2 regions of the Caballeronia sp. M1242 genome follow, and region 2 is predicted to be linked to the other one. Evidence: riboswitches for the same ligand, from Rfam matches in the RefSeq annotation. Region 2 holds a riboswitch; the other holds the start of a gene.
What was found. A riboswitch is a leader RNA that binds a small molecule or an ion and turns the genes downstream of it on or off. The one in region 2 is predicted to bind cobalamin.

Region 1: another riboswitch for cobalamin. It lies ahead of JYK05_RS02920 (TonB-dependent receptor domain-containing protein); the one in region 2 lies ahead of cobG (precorrin-3B synthase).

The regions. Positions count from the first base shown of each region.
Region 1 is NZ_CP071129.1:634,925-642,302, reverse strand. Features, by position in the region: gene cobC (alpha-ribazole phosphatase) at 1-203, opposite strand, end outside; gene JYK05_RS02940 (adenosylcobinamide-GDP ribazoletransferase) at 188-949, opposite strand; gene cobT (nicotinate-nucleotide--dimethylbenzimidazole phosphoribosyltransferase) at 951-2,003, opposite strand; gene JYK05_RS02930 (ABC transporter ATP-binding protein) at 2,016-2,795, opposite strand; gene JYK05_RS02925 (iron ABC transporter permease) at 2,792-3,790, opposite strand; gene JYK05_RS02920 (TonB-dependent receptor domain-containing protein) at 3,826-5,697, opposite strand; cobalamin riboswitch at 5,782-6,077, opposite strand; gene JYK05_RS02915 (ATPase) at 6,316-6,705, shown strand; gene JYK05_RS02910 (cell division protein ZapA) at 6,702-7,016, shown strand; RNA gene ssrS (6S RNA) at 7,135-7,317, shown strand.
Region 2 is NZ_CP071130.1:626,469-633,846, reverse strand. Features, by position in the region: gene JYK05_RS16380 (TerC family protein) at 253-1,020, shown strand; gene JYK05_RS16375 (DUF4186 domain-containing protein) at 1,024-1,428, opposite strand; gene cobM (precorrin-4 C(11)-methyltransferase) at 1,435-2,160, opposite strand; gene JYK05_RS16365 (cobalt-precorrin-6A reductase) at 2,162-2,890, opposite strand; gene JYK05_RS16360 (cobalt-precorrin-5B (C(1))-methyltransferase) at 2,887-3,984, opposite strand; gene cbiE (precorrin-6y C5,15-methyltransferase (decarboxylating) subunit CbiE) at 4,003-5,211, opposite strand; cobalamin riboswitch at 5,296-5,484, shown strand; gene cobG (precorrin-3B synthase) at 5,617-6,831, shown strand; gene JYK05_RS16345 (precorrin-8X methylmutase) at 6,824-7,378, shown strand, end outside.

The DNA.
Region 1 (7,378 bases), on a different replicon from region 2:
AGCGCCTCGGCCAGCAAAGCGCATCGACGCAAAGGACTCGTGTGCCATCCATCGACGCATGCGGGAACATCGAGCGAACGCATGCGCGCGTCGATTTCATGCGCCGAAGCGCGCGCATCGCGGGCAAGCGGCACATCGGTTTGCCCGTAGCACGTGCCTTCATCGACCGCGACGGCCGGGTGACGAATCAATACGAGGTCCATGCGAGCCCGACGAGATAGATCGCGATTTCGAAAACCTGCTGCGCGCAGCCGAGGCAATCGCCCGTATAACCACCGATGCGCCGCACGAAGTACCGCCCCGCGACCGCGCGCAGCAACCCGAGCACGGCAATCGCGACGCAGGCGAACGTCCAACCGAAGCACAAGAGCCACGGCAAACCGAAGAGCATCGCGGTCGCGAAGGACATCGCGCTCATGCGCTGCGCGACCGGCTTCGCCTTGCCTTCGGCGCGCACGTAATCGAGCGTCAGGAGATAGCTGATCGCGAACGCACGGCTTGCGGCGTGCGCCGCGATCATCAGACCTACTGCACGCATCGGCGACAACGCGGCGAGGCTTTGCCATTTCAGCGCAAGCGCGATGACGAGCGCAATCGCGCCAAACGCGCCGATGCGCGAATCGTGCATGATGCGCAGCACGTCGTCGCGCGTGTAGCCTCCGCCGAAGGCATCGGCGCAATCGGCGAGTCCGTCTTCGTGGAAAGCGCCGGTGAGGGCAAGCGTCGCGGCCATCGAAAGCAGCACCGCAATGCCTGCGGGAAACACGCGCAGCGCGGCGAGATACACGAGCGCCGCGACGCCGCCGACCATCGCGCCGACGAGCGGAAAGTAGCGCGCCGCCGCGTTCAGATAGTCGCGCTCGAAGCCGACCCAGCGCGGCACCGGCACGCGCGTGAAATAGCCGAGCGCGGTAAAGAAATAGCGCAGTTCGTCGAGCGGCCGGTTCATGTCAGGCTTGTTTGTTCGAGACGCCCGCCGCATCGAAGCTCGCCATCTCATCGACGAAAGCCACGGCCGCGCGCAGGATCGGCAGCGCCAGCGCCGCGCCCGTGCCTTCGCCCAGACGCATGTCGAGTTGCAAGAGCGGCGCGGCGTTCAGATGCGCGAGCATGCGCTGATGCCCCGCTTCGTTCGATGCATGCGCGAACACGCAATACTCGCGCGCGTCCGGCGCGATTCGCGACGCGACGAGCAGCGCGGACGTCGCGATAAAGCCATCGACGAGAATGGTCAGGCGCGCTTCTGCCGCCGCGAGATACGCGCCCGTCATCATCGCGATTTCGAAGCCGCCGAACGTGGCGAGCGTGTCGATCGCGTCGCCGCTCGCCGCATGGGATGCGAGCGCGCGCCCGAGCACGTCGCGTTTGTGCGCGAGGCCGCGATCGTCGAGGCCCGTGCCACGGCCGACGCATTCGTCGATAGGCAGCGCGCACAAGCGGCTCATCAGACACGCCGCCGCCGACGTGTTCGCAATGCCCATTTCGCCGAAGCCGATCACGTTCGTCCCGAGCGACGCGTGGTGTCGCACGCGCGCCGCGCCCCGCGCGATGCCTTCGAGCGCCGTCTCGCGCGACATGGCCGGTTCGCGCGCGAAGTTGCGCGTGCCGAGACCCAGCGACAAGCGCTCGTAGCCGTGATCGACCGGAATCGGCGTCGCGACGCCCGCATCGACCACTTCGAGCGCCATGCCGACCGAGCGCGACAACGCATTGATCGCCGCGCCGCCCGCCAGAAAATTCGCGACCATCTGCGCCGTCACTTCCTGCGGATACGGGCTCACGCCTTCGGCCGCGATGCCGTGATCGCCCGCGAAGACGATCATCGCGGGACGCTCGATGCGCGGCTTCGTCGTCTGCTGGATCAATCCCATTTGCAGCGCGAGCGTTTCGAGCCGGCCAAGGCTGCCGGGCGGCTTCGTCTTCATGTCGATGATGCGGCGCAGCTCCGGTTCGATGCTGCGATCGAGCGGGCTAGGCTTGGGCAGCGCGTGGGCAGTGGACATCGGCGTTCCTCGTCAGAAAGGGTGAAGCGAAGGCACGAGCGCTTCGTGCTCGCCATCGCGGATCAAGACCAGCGGATAGCCGAACGCCGCGCTCGCGCGCGCGGGCGTCAGCACGTCGGCGACAGGACCGACATGCGCGCCGCCCTTGCCGTCGAGCAAGAGCGCATGCGTGGCGAAGCGGCGCGCGAGATTCAGGTCGTGGCACGAAAAGACGATCGCGCGTCCCTCGTCGCGCGCGGCGGCGGCGAGCGCATGCAGGCAGTCGATCTGATGATGCAGGTCCAGATGCGCGAGCGGTTCGTCGAGCAGCAAGAGCGGCGCTTGCTGACACAGCGCGGCGGCAAGCGCCACGCGCTGCCTTTCGCCGCCCGACAACGTGAGCACGTCGCGCGAAGCCAGGTCGGCGAGACCGAGCGCATCGAGGGCGGCATGCGCGGCGGCGCGGTCGTCTTCGCTCTCCCAGCCCCAGCCCGTCAGATACGGAAAGCGGTTGAGCAGCACGGTGTCGAGCACGGTCGCGCTGAAGGCATCGTGCGTGCTTTGCGGCATCAGCGCGCGTTCGCGCGCGAGGTCCGCCGCGCGCCACGACGCGAGCGCGCGGCCGCCGAGCGTGATCGCGCCCGAGGCCGGCTTCGCGAGTCCCGCGAGCACGCCGATGAGCGTGGTCTTGCCCGCGCCGTTCGGCCCGGCGATACACCAGACTTCGCCCGCCGCGATGGTCGCAGAGAGGCCATCGACGAGCGTTCGGGCGCCCGCGCGCAACACGAGATTGTCGATCGAGAGCGGCTTCATCGCGGCCTTCGCAGCAGCATCCACAAGAACATCGGCACGCCGATCAGCGCCGTGACCACGCCGACCGGCAACTGCGCCGGCGCGATGACCGTGCGCGCGGCGAGGTCCGCGCTCATCACGGCGAGCCCGCCCGCGAGCGCGGCGGCAGGCACGAGCATGCGCTGGTCGTTGCCGAACGCGAGCCGCAGCAGATGCGGCACCACGAGCCCCACGAAGCCGATAGTCCCCGCCGTCGTGACGGCCGCCGCCGCCGCGAGCGATGCCACGAGATACACGCGCAGCCGCACGCGTTCCACCGGCACGCCGAGCGAACGCGCCGTGGCTTCGCCGCGCAGCAGCACGTTCAGTTGCGGCGCGCACGGCACGATCAACGCGAGCGCCACGCCGAGCGCGACCATCGCGGGCCACGGCGTCGATGCGCCGTTGAGGTCGCCGGTCAGCCAGAAGATCATGCCGCGCAGCCGGTTCTCGGGCGCCACGCTGAGTATCAGCGTGATGAGCGCGCCCCAGCCCGCCGCGACCACGACGCCCGTGAGCAAGAGCCGTGGCGATGCGTCCTGTTCGCCGTGCCACACGTGCGTGCGCGCGAGTCCGAGCACCAGAACGATGGATGCGAGCGCGCCCGCGCACGCGGCGAGATCCACGCCCCACCACGGCATCGACGCGAGCATCGCCGGAAGTGCGAACGCCGCCGCGCCGCCGGAGACGCCAAGCACGTAGGGTTCAGCGAGCGGATTGCGCAGCAGCACTTGCAGCAGCGCCCCGGCGAGCGCGAGCAGCGCGCCCGACGCGAAGCCCGCGAGCGCGCGCGGCAATCGCAGGTTCAGCACGATTTCATCGGCGATATCGGGCGTGGCCGCATGCGCATGCAGCAGCGCGGCGATGGCGCGTGATGGCGGCAGCGCGACGCTTCCGAGCGCGAGCGACGCCGCTAGCACGCCAAGGGCCGCCGCCGCGAGCGCGAGCCAGATCGCGGCGGCGCGCGTTGCGTGCATCGCCTTCATCGGGCGGCGCGCGTCAGCGGCGTGGCTCACGACGGATGCCAGCCGATCGTGACGTAAGCGCCGCGACGCGGCGTGTTGTACGAGTAAGCCAGTTCATAGTTGCGGTCGAACAGGTTATCGATGCGCGCATTTACGTACCACGACTTCGTGATGTCGTATTGCGCCGAAAGATTGACGACGCCGTAGCCCGCGAGCGTGGAATCGTAATCGCTGCGCGCGCCGCTCACGATCCACTCGCCGCCCACGCGCCAGCGCCCGATCGACCGATGCGCCGACAGCGACGCAAAGCGCCTTGCGCGACGCGTGAGGTCTTCGTGATTCGTCTCGTCGACGGGGTTCTGGAACGTCACGCTCGCGCGCACGTCGGTTGCGCCCACGTGTCCCGCCCACGATCCCTCGACGCCCTGCACCTTCGCGCGCCCGACGTTCTGCGCGGTATAGAAGCCGCTGCTGTCGCCCACGTAGTCGATCAGATTCGAATAGCGCGTCTCGAACGCCGTCACGCGCACCACGCCGATCTGGTCCGATGCGTACTGCAACGCGGCCTCGGCCGAATGGCTGCGCTCCGGCTGTATCGACGGATTGCCGCTGAACGGATAGTAGAGATCGTCGAAGCTCGGCGCGCGAAACGCCGCCGCGTAGCTCGCGCTCGCGCGCCAGTGCGAATCGAAGTTGTACGTGTAGCCCAGATAGTAGCTGTTCGCGCCGCCGAAGTCGGAATACTGGTCGCGGCGCACGTTGGCCTGCACTTCGCTCGGACCGAAGCGGCCGACATAGCCCGCGAAGACCGAGTTCACATGCCGGTCGGGCGCGCTGAACTGGTCCGAATCGAGCGACTGGTCGAGATGCTCGTAGCCGAACATCAGCTTGTGCGCCTCGGTGAGGCGGAAGTCGTTTTGCCACAGATACTGATGATTCTCCGAGTCGAAGCGGCTCGTATAGACGCCGTTGTGTTCGATGTTCGCGCGGTCTTGCCCCTGCGCGACGGTGAAGTGCGTCGTCCAGTTGTCGGTGAGCTTGCCGTTCGCGAATACCGACGCCGAGCGCACGCGATCATGCGATTCATTGAGATCGGTCGGCACGCCGTACGGATCGTCGAAGCTGTTCACGCCGTTCGATTGCAGAAAGCGCACGCCTGCGTCCCACTTGTCGCTGAACTTGTGGCGCAGCGTCGCGGCGACGCTTTCGTTCAGATAACCGTTCGCGTTCGGATTCGCGGCGGGCGCGAGCGCGGGATCGATCGCCGAGAAACCGTCGGTCTTCTCGCGCGAGACGTTCACGCTGAACGTGGTGCGGCCCTCGGCATCGAGCGCGCCGTCGACGCCCGCCGACTGCCGCTGCGTGTGATAGCTGCCGTATTCGGCTTCGAAGTGAAAGCGCGGCGGATGTGCTTCGCCCTCCTTCGTGAAAATCTGCACGACGCCGCCGATCGCGTTCGATCCATATAGCGCCGACACGTTGCCGTTGACCACTTCGACGCGGCCGGTCTGATCGAGCATCAGTTGCGACAACTGCGCCGCGCCGAGCGACACCGATTCAACGCGCACGCCGTCGATCAGCACGAGCGACTGCGTCGACGACGCGCCGCGTATGAACACGCCCGAGGTCGCGCCCGGCCCGCCGTTGCGCGTGATCTGCACGCCGGGCGCAAGCGCGATGAGCCCGAGCACATCGTTTGCATTGCTGTCGGCGATGTCCTGCGCGTCGAAGAGCGTCGCCTGCGGGATGGAATCGGCGAGCGGTTGCGCGCCGCGCGTCGCCGTGACGACGACGGGCGCGAGTGTCTGCGACGGAGAATCGGAATCGGCGTGCGCGACCTGGACAAGCGGCGCACTCGCGGCGGCGCACATCACGACGCGCGCCGCGCGACGAATGAGGCCCGACGAAGGCAAGAGCATGGGTGAAGCGTTTCCGTTGGAGACTGGCGCGTGCCCCGCTCCCCGCGAAGTCTGTGCGCGACGCACGCGCCGACTTGCAAAGCATCGGCGCGCTGGACGATTGGCCGGTATCCGGGCTGGCGACGCATCGTCCCGCCTTCCCGCGCTTCGAAGCGCAGTGGCGCCGACACGTTTCTTGCAGTCGCGAGTCCGATGGCAAACGACCACGGAGCAACACGAAGAAACGCGCGAGGGACGACTTGCAACTTGCGTTGCGGTCGCTTACCGTTGCGGGGGCAGCACAGGTTGGCGAGCCGCGCGAGGCGAGACAGCGCTTCCTGTTTCCCGTTTGACTGCGCCGCAAGAAAGGCGGCGCGAGCACCAAAAGTGCGGCAAGTGTAGGAGCGCGCATGGGGGCCGTCAAGAAGGCGCGCGCCCGTCATCGCGAGGCTTGAGCGACGAGCGAGCAACGAGCAAGCGTCGCCATCCGCGCATCCGAGTGCGTCACGCGCGGCCATTCCGCACATGAATACGCGGCGATGCGCGCAAGATCGCGTGTTGTTACGTCTCGAAACGAGACAATTATCGGAAGCACCGTTGAACCGCGCTAAAATGCCAGGTCTTTAGAGGACGCAGCACATGCTCAACGAACTCGAATCACTGTCAGGAAACATCGGCCGGCTGATCAAGATCAGCGAGCGCCACAATCAGGCGCGTCTCGCGCTCGAAGCACAAATCGAACAGCTGCGCGCCGATTACGCCGGCGTTCAGGCCGAACTCGCGCAGGTTCGCCACGAGCGCGACACGCTGCAAGGCGAACGCGATTCGCTGTCCGCGAAGATCGACGACGCGCAAGTGCGCCTCAACGCGATCCTCGAAAAGCTGCCGCGCGGCAAAGCGCATCATGCCGAAAGCGACAATCAGCTCGATCTTCTGAACGCCGAATCCAGCGCGTCGCGCGAAGCGCAGCACGAACATGCGCACGCGGAAGAAGTGCACGGCGAGCACCATCAAGGAGAGAAGGCATGACGACCACGCAGATCGAAGTATCCATTCTCGGCCAGCAGTATCGCCTCGCGTGCTCGCCGGAGACCGAGGCCGCGCTGCGCGAAGCCGTGGCCCGCGTCGATGCCGAAATGAACAAGGTACGCAACGCAAGCAGCGTGCGCGGCACGGACCGCATCGCGGTGATGGCCGCGCTTTCGCTGGCGTCCGAACTGCTCAAGCTGCAGGAAAGCGTGCGTCACGGCGAAGCGTTCCCCGCCGAGGAAATCCGCCGCACCATGCATTCGATGAACGAGCAGCTCGGCGCGGTCATTGCGCAATATGAAGCGCACTGAGCGAAGCGCACTGACGGTCATGCGCTGATCTAATCAGCGTTGCGGTATCCATCAAAAAAAGATACCGCGAGAAACGCAGGCAAGGGCTGCAAGGACCAAACGTTTGGTGTACAGTGAGGTCTCCCTGCCTGGTACGCCAAGGTCATATATTCCTTGAACCAATGCTACATTGGCACGGTTGCGGAACGTTGCAGCACGGGCGCGCGCGTCACTCTGTCTGATGTACCCGAAGTGTTGCTTACCGCGACCAATCTTGAACCCAGGTTCAGGATGCCGGCCTAGCGGCTGAGGCGGGGACCTTATTTCTGGAAGCACGAACGGCATCGGTTCTTACCGGTGCCGTTTTTGTTTGCATCGCCCAA
Region 2 (7,378 bases):
TAGGTGGACGGAGAGCGGCTCGACAGCGGCCGCATCGAAGCATTGGAGTTTACCCGGATTCGTTGCGGCGCATCATCGGAACAGGAGGACTTTTCCGCCCTAGTTCGCTTATTTGTCGGATTTCGACGGCAAAGTTACCGTTGGAGCGAAGTTCTGCGGAACCAAGCGCCGACGAAGGTTTCAAATAGCTTTCATAATAACGGCTGCACCGGCTAAGATCACGCCTCTTCCCTCCTACGAATAACGCATCGCATGGACTACATCGCCGCCCTTCTCACCGACCCCGCCGCCTGGGCGGCCCTCGCGACGCTCGTCGTGATGGAAGTCGTGCTCGGCATCGACAACCTCATCTTCATTTCGATCCTCACCAACAAGCTGCCAGCCGAGCACCGGGCGCGCACGCAGCGCATCGGCATCGGGCTCGCGCTCGTGATGCGGCTCGGCCTGCTCGGCACCGTCGCGCTGATCGTGCGGCTCACCGCGCCGATCTTCGAAGCGTTCGGCCACGGCTTCTCATGGCGCGATCTGATTCTGATTGCCGGCGGCGTGTTCCTCGTGTGGAAAGCCACGAGCGAGATTCATCATCACGTCACGCACGACGCCGAGGACCACGCCGGGCCCGCATCCGGCGCGCGGCTCACGCCGTTGTCGGCCATCGGCCAGATTCTGCTGCTCGATCTCGTCTTTTCCATCGACAGCATCGTGACTGCGGTCGGCATGACGGAGCACATTCCGATCATGTTCGTCGCGGTCATCGCGGCGGTTTCCGTGATGCTGTTTGCGGCAGGGCCGCTCTCGCGCTTCATCGAACGCAATCCGACCATCGTGATGCTCGCGCTCGGCTTTTTGCTGGTGATCGGCATGACGCTGATCGCGGAAGGCTTTGGCACCCACGTACCGAAGGGCTACATCTACGCCGCGATGGCGTTCTCCGCGCTCGTCGAAGGACTGAACATGCTGGCGCGCCGCGCGACCAGCAAGCGCCGCGTTGCGGTGTCGCGCGAGCAGAAGCCGCACTGAGCGTCAGAAGGGCAACTCGCGCTGCGGGTTGTCCTCGGTTGTCTCAGCGGCAGGCGGCATCGGCTGCGCGCGCAGCCATCGCTCGATGGCATCGACCACATGCCGGCGCTCCGCATCGTCGAGCACTTTTCCCGCCGCGATGCCGTGCCATTTGGCGAGACAGGTCCGGCAGCACGTTGCCGTCGCATGCTGCGCGATGAACACGGGATGCCCGCGAAACGGCGTCTGCTTGCCGTCGTTGAGCGGCGCCTGCGGCGCGAGCCGTTTCGCGATCAATTCATGCGCTTGCGCGACCACCGTTTCCATGCCGCGCTCGCGCAGATAGCGACCTTCGCGCACGCCGAGCGCGAATCGCCGGCGAAACGCGGATTTCGCGAGCGCATCGAATACGGCGTCGAGATCGCGCATGGACGCTCAGTCCTTCGCGTAGAGCGTCGAATCGGCGAAATCGCGCACGTCGAGCACGCGGCCCACGAGAATCAGCGCCGTGCGCTCCATGCCCGATGCGCGCACTTTCTGCGCGATATCGACGAGCGTGCCCTGCACGCGTTCTTCGTCCGGCCAGCTTGCGCGGAAGATCACGGCAACCGGACAGTCGTCGCCGTAATGCGGCAACAGATCCGCGACGATGCGCTCGATATGCCGCACGCCGAGATGAATGGCGAGCGTCGCGCGATGACGCGCGAGGTCCGCGAGCGATTCGCCGGGCGGCATCGATGTTTTCGCCGCATAGCGCGTGAGGATCACCGTCTGCGAAATGCCCGGCAGCGTTAGCTCGCGCCCGAGCGCCGCCGCCGATGCGGCCGTCGCCGTCACGCCCGGCACGATTTTATAAGGAATCCCTATCATTTCCAGTCGGCGAATCTGCTCGCCAATCGCGCCGTACAGCGACGGATCGCCCGAGTGCACGCGCGCGACGTCCTCGCCATTCGCATGCGCTTGCTGCAACAATGCGACGATGGCATCGAGATCGAGTTCCGCCGTATTCACGACGCGATGCGCCCGATGCCCTTCGAGCACGCCTTCCGGCACGAGCGATCCCGCATACAGAATCACTGGGCACGCGCGAATCAGCCTTTGCCCTTTGACGGTGATGAGTTCCGGATCGCCCGGGCCCGCGCCGATGAAATAGACCGTCATGTCAGAGAGAGTCGAGAGCGAGCAGCGCATGAAGCGCGCTCGCGGGGTCGTCGAATTCGCGGTCTGCTTCGGGCAGCAGCGGCCGCGCGAGCATCACCACGGGTAAGTGCCGTTCACGCGCCACCGCGAGCTTCGCCTCGGTCGCCTTGCCGCCGCTGTTCTTGCTGATGACCACATCGATCCGAGCCGCGTCGAACAAGGCGCGCTCGCCGTCGATATCGAACGGACCGCGCGCATCGAGAATGCTGGCGCGCGCCGTCCCTTCGTGTGCGCCGAGACATCGAATGGTCCAGTGCTGCGACGCGGGGATCTCGTCGAGATGCTTGAGCGGCTCGCGTCCGAGCGTAAACAGCGGCCGGCGAAACGGCGCGATACGTTCGACGATGCCGCGCCAGTCGGCCGCATCGCGCCAGTCGTCGCCGGGCTGCGGCTGCCACGCGGCCCGGCGCACGGCCCAGAGCGGCACATGCGCCAGCGTGCAGGCTTCGCGCGCATGGCGGCTCATTTGCGCGGCATACGGATGGGTCGCGTCGATGACGAGCGTGATCCGTTCAGCATGCAGATAATCGACGAGACCCGTCACGCCGCCGAAGCCGCCCACGCGCACGGCACAGGCGAGATCCGTCGGCACGCGAGCGAGTCCCGCGAGACTGTAGACATGCGGCGCACCCATGTTTCGCGCGATGGCGAGCGCGTCGCCCGTTCCGCCGAGCAGCAACGCGCGCGTCATGCGGCGCTCCCGACGATCACGCCTTGCCTGTCGATTGCAAACGTCTCGACGATCACGCCGCTCGGCACGGTATCGAGCGCCACGTCGCGGGCGCGTGCGCAGACGAGGTCGCCCAGCGCGATGCCTTCGGCGCGCGCCAGCTTCAGCGCTTCCTGACTCGTATTCGCCGCGCGGATGGCCGACTGAAGCGCCGCGCTCGCGCCCGCCTCCGCGGCCCAGCAGGCCAACAGCGGCAAGTCGATGCTGGAGCTACGGCTATGCAGGTCCATGTGTCCCGCCGCGAGCTTGCTGAGTTTGCCGAAGCCGCCGCACAGACTGAGCTTCTCGACCGGCGCGCGACGCAGATGCTTGAGCACCGCGCCCGCGAAGTCGCCCATTTCGATCAGCGCGATATCCGGCAAGCCGTAGCGCGCGCGCATCGCGTCTTCGCTCTGATTGCCGGTGCAGGCCGCGATATGCCGCACGCCGTTCGCGCGCGCCACGTCGATGCCCTGATGAATCGACGCGATATACGCCGAACACGAAAACGGCCGGACGATGCCCGTCGTGCCGAGAATCGACAAGCCGCCCACGATGCCGAGCCGCGGGTTCATCGTCTTTTGCGCGAGCGCTTCGCCATGCTCGACGCCTATCGTCACGTCGAAGCCGCCCGCATAGTCCGCGAGCGGCGCGAGCGCGAGGAGATGCTCGGTCATCATCTTGCGCGGCACGGGGTTGATGGCCGGCTCGCCGATGGCGAGCGCCAGGCCCGCGCGCGTGACCGTGCCCACGCCCGGCCCGGCGTGAAAGCGCACGCCCGCATCCGCCGAGAGACGCACGCGCGCGAACACGAGCGCGCCATGCGTCACGTCCGGATCGTCGCCTGCATCTTTGATGACGCCCGCTTCCGCTGCATCGCGCATGCCGTCGACGAGGCGGCAGAATTCGAGCTTCATCGTGACGCGCTGGCCCTTGGGCAACACGATCTCCGCGCGATCGCTCGTTTGCGCGGTCAGCAAGAGACGCGCGGCTGCGAGGCTCGTCGCGGTCGCGCAGCTTCCGGTCGTGTAGCCGCTTCTGAGCGGCGCCGGTTGTTCCGATGTCTCGTCACGCATGATGAGCGTCGAATGCGGTCAAGGCTTGCTTGCGCACAGCAGCGTGATGGGCAACGCTTGCCGCCAGGTATCGAAGCCGCCAAGCGGCTCCGCATGCGCCACGCCGATGCGCACAAGTTCACCGCCATGCCGCGCGCGCCAGTCGACGAGCGCCGCTTCGCTTTGCAGCGTGACCGCGTTCGCAATCAGCCGCCCGCCCTGACGCAGCCGCGACCAGCACGTATCGAGCACGCCCGGCACGGTCACGCCGCCGCCGATGAACACGACGTCGGGCGCGGGGAGGCCCGCGAGCGCGGCGGGCGCCTCGCCCTTGACGAGCTGTAGCGCGGGGACGCCGAGCGCATCGCGGTTATGTTCGATCAGACGCTGCCGGCCCTCGTTCGCTTCGATGGCGATGGCACGGCAGGAAACATGCGCGCGCATCCATTCGATGCCGATCGACCCGCAACCCGCGCCCACATCCCACAGCAGTTCGCGGGGCTGCGGCGCGAGACGCGCGAGCGTGACGGCGCGCACATCGCGCTTGGTCAACTGGCCGTCGTGACGATAGGCGTCGTCGGGCAGGCCGGGCGTGAGCGGCGGACCGGCATGACCCGCATGCGTGCGGCATTCGATGGCCACGAGATTGAGCGACGCCACGAACGGCTCGCGCCAGTCGTCCGCGCGCTCGTCGATGCGGCGTTCGTTCGCGCCGCCGAGATGCTCGAACACGGTCATGCGGCTCGGGCCGAATCCATGCGCCGTCAACAGCGAAGCGATCGCAGCGGGCGTCGCGCCGTCCGCGCTCAGGACCAGCAGGCGCTCGCCGCGAAACACATGCGCAAGCAGCGACGCAACGGGCCGCCCGACAAGCGACACGCAGCGCGCGTCCTGCAACGCCCAGTGCAAGCGCGCAGCGGCCAGTGACAGGGACGAAGGCGCGGGAATCACGCGCATCTCGTCGACGGAAAGCTCGCGAGCGAGCGTCGCGCCGACGCCGAAGAACATGGGATCGCCGCTCGCGAGCACGCATACGGGCATGCCACGCGTGCGCTCGGCAAGCACGGCATCGAGAGAAAACGGGCTGGGCCACGGCACGCGGCGCGCGGCTATACGCGCAGGCAAGAGCGCAAGATGACGCTCGCCGCCGTGTATCGCGCCGGCCTCGACAAGCGCGCGTCGCGCCGCGCGGCTGAGGCCGTGCCAGCCGTCCTCGCCGATGCCTACCACGGTCAGCCAGCTCGACATGGGTCGTCCCCTCCTTGCGGTTCGCGACGCGCTTCATGCGACGATGCCGTGCACGAAGCGTTCTGATGGTCGATAAAAGCGGGCATAATACATCGGTACGTCGGTGCCCAACGGTTCAACCCGCGGGCCTAACAGGGAACACAGCGAAACTGTGGCTGCCCCCGCAATTGTACGCAGCGAGTCCGCGCTCCACTGCCACTGGTTTATACCGGGAAGGCCGGCGCGGGCGCAGACCTGCCAGCCAAGAGACCTGCCGACTCGCGCTTTCCACGCTATACACGCATTATTCGCGCGACGCCGTCCGGGCGGGGTGTACCGGTGGCATCGCCCGAAGCGAGAATCGCACCGGTCACGCTTTTGAACGCTTCTTTTCCGACACCGCGGCCCTCGGCCTGCCCCGGCCTCATGCGCATCGTGCAGGCGCGCGACGGCGGGCTCGCGCGCCTGCGTCTTGCCGGCGGCGAGCTCCATACGCACGCGGCGCATGCCGTCGCGCACGCGGCCGTACGGTGCGGCTCGGGCGTCATCGAGCTGACCAATCGCGCGAATCTGCAACTGCGCGGCATTCGCGCCGATGCCCACGCGGAACTCGTCGATATCGCGCTGAACGCGGGCCTCGGTCCGCAAGCGGAAGGCGGCGACGACGTGCGCAACGTGATGCTGAGTCCGCTCGCGAGCGACGCCACGCGCGGCCTCGCCGCCGCCATCGTCACCGCGATGCAATCCGATGCCGCGCTGCACGCGTTGTCGCCGAAGTTCGCGCTGCAAGTCGACGGCGGCGAACGGCTGGCGATGCTGGATCATCCGCACGATCTGTGGCTTTCCGCGCTCGACGACGGCGCGCGTTACGCGTTCGGTTTCGCGGGCTCGATGCCGCATCGTATAAGCGACCTGCCCGCGCTCGGCAGCATCGCGCGCGAGCATGTCGTGGACTTCGTGCTCGCGGCGCTGCGCGCGTTCGTCGCGCTCGCTTTGAAGGACGAACACCGCATGCGTGACTTGCTGGCGCGAATCGGCGTGACGCGTTTTCTCGCGATGCTTTCGTTCGATCCTATCGACACTACCTGGCGTCGCGCGCCTGTCAAAGACGCGCTGCGCTTCGGCGCGCATCCGATGCCGGACGGCGGGCACGGGTATGTCGCCGCGCAGACGCAACTCGGACGGCTCGACGCCGCCACGCTCGACGCGCTCGCCGATCTTGCTTCGACGCACGCACAAGGCCGGCTCTTGATGACGCCCTGGCAAGGCGTGCTCGTACCCGGCGTCATGCCGCGACATGCTGAACACGTGCTCCACCGCATGAACGCGCTCGGCCTCGTCACGCGCGCGGATCATCCGCTCGCGCGTCTCATCGCGTGCGCCGGTTCGTCGGGTTGCGCGAAGAGTCGCGCTGATACAAAAGCCGATGCGCACCGCCTCGCCGCCCTGCTGCCTGTGCACGACGATGTGCATCTAAGCGGCTGCGAACGCTCGTGCGCCGCCGCGCATCCCGTCGCGAACACATTGATTGCGGTGTCGCCTGGACGCTATGACTTGCGTGTCGACGCGCGCCTCGTCGCACCGAACGTATCTATCGAAGAGGCGGCCGCGTGGCTCGCCCGGAGCCATGCCGATGCTTGACTATATCCGCGACGGCGCCGAGATTTATCGCCAGTCTTTCGCGACGATCCGCGCCGAAGCAAACTTGAGCGCCATTCCGCGCGACCTCGAAAAGCTCGCCGTGCGGCTGATTCACGCGTGCGGCATGGTCGATATCGTCGACGATCTGCGCTTCTCTCCCGGCGCGGGCGACGCGGGCCGCACGGCCCTCGCAGCCGGCGCGCCGATACTCTGCGATGCCCGCATGGTCGCGCACGGCATCACCGAGGCGCGTCTTCCGGCCGATAACCGCATTATCTGCACGCTCGGCGATCCGTCCGTGCCCGAGCGCGCCCGCGCCATGCGCAACACGCGTTCTGCTGCTGCGCTCGAACTTTGGCGGCCGCATCTGCAAGGCGCGGTTGTCGCCATAGGCAACGCGCCCACCGCGCTCTTTCATCTGCTCGACATGCTCGATGCCGGCGCGCCGAAGCCCGCGCTCATTCTCGGCTTCCCGGTCGGCTTTATCGGCGCGGCGGAATCGAAAGCGATGCTCGTAGCCGACAGCCGCGGCGTGCCCTTCGTCGCA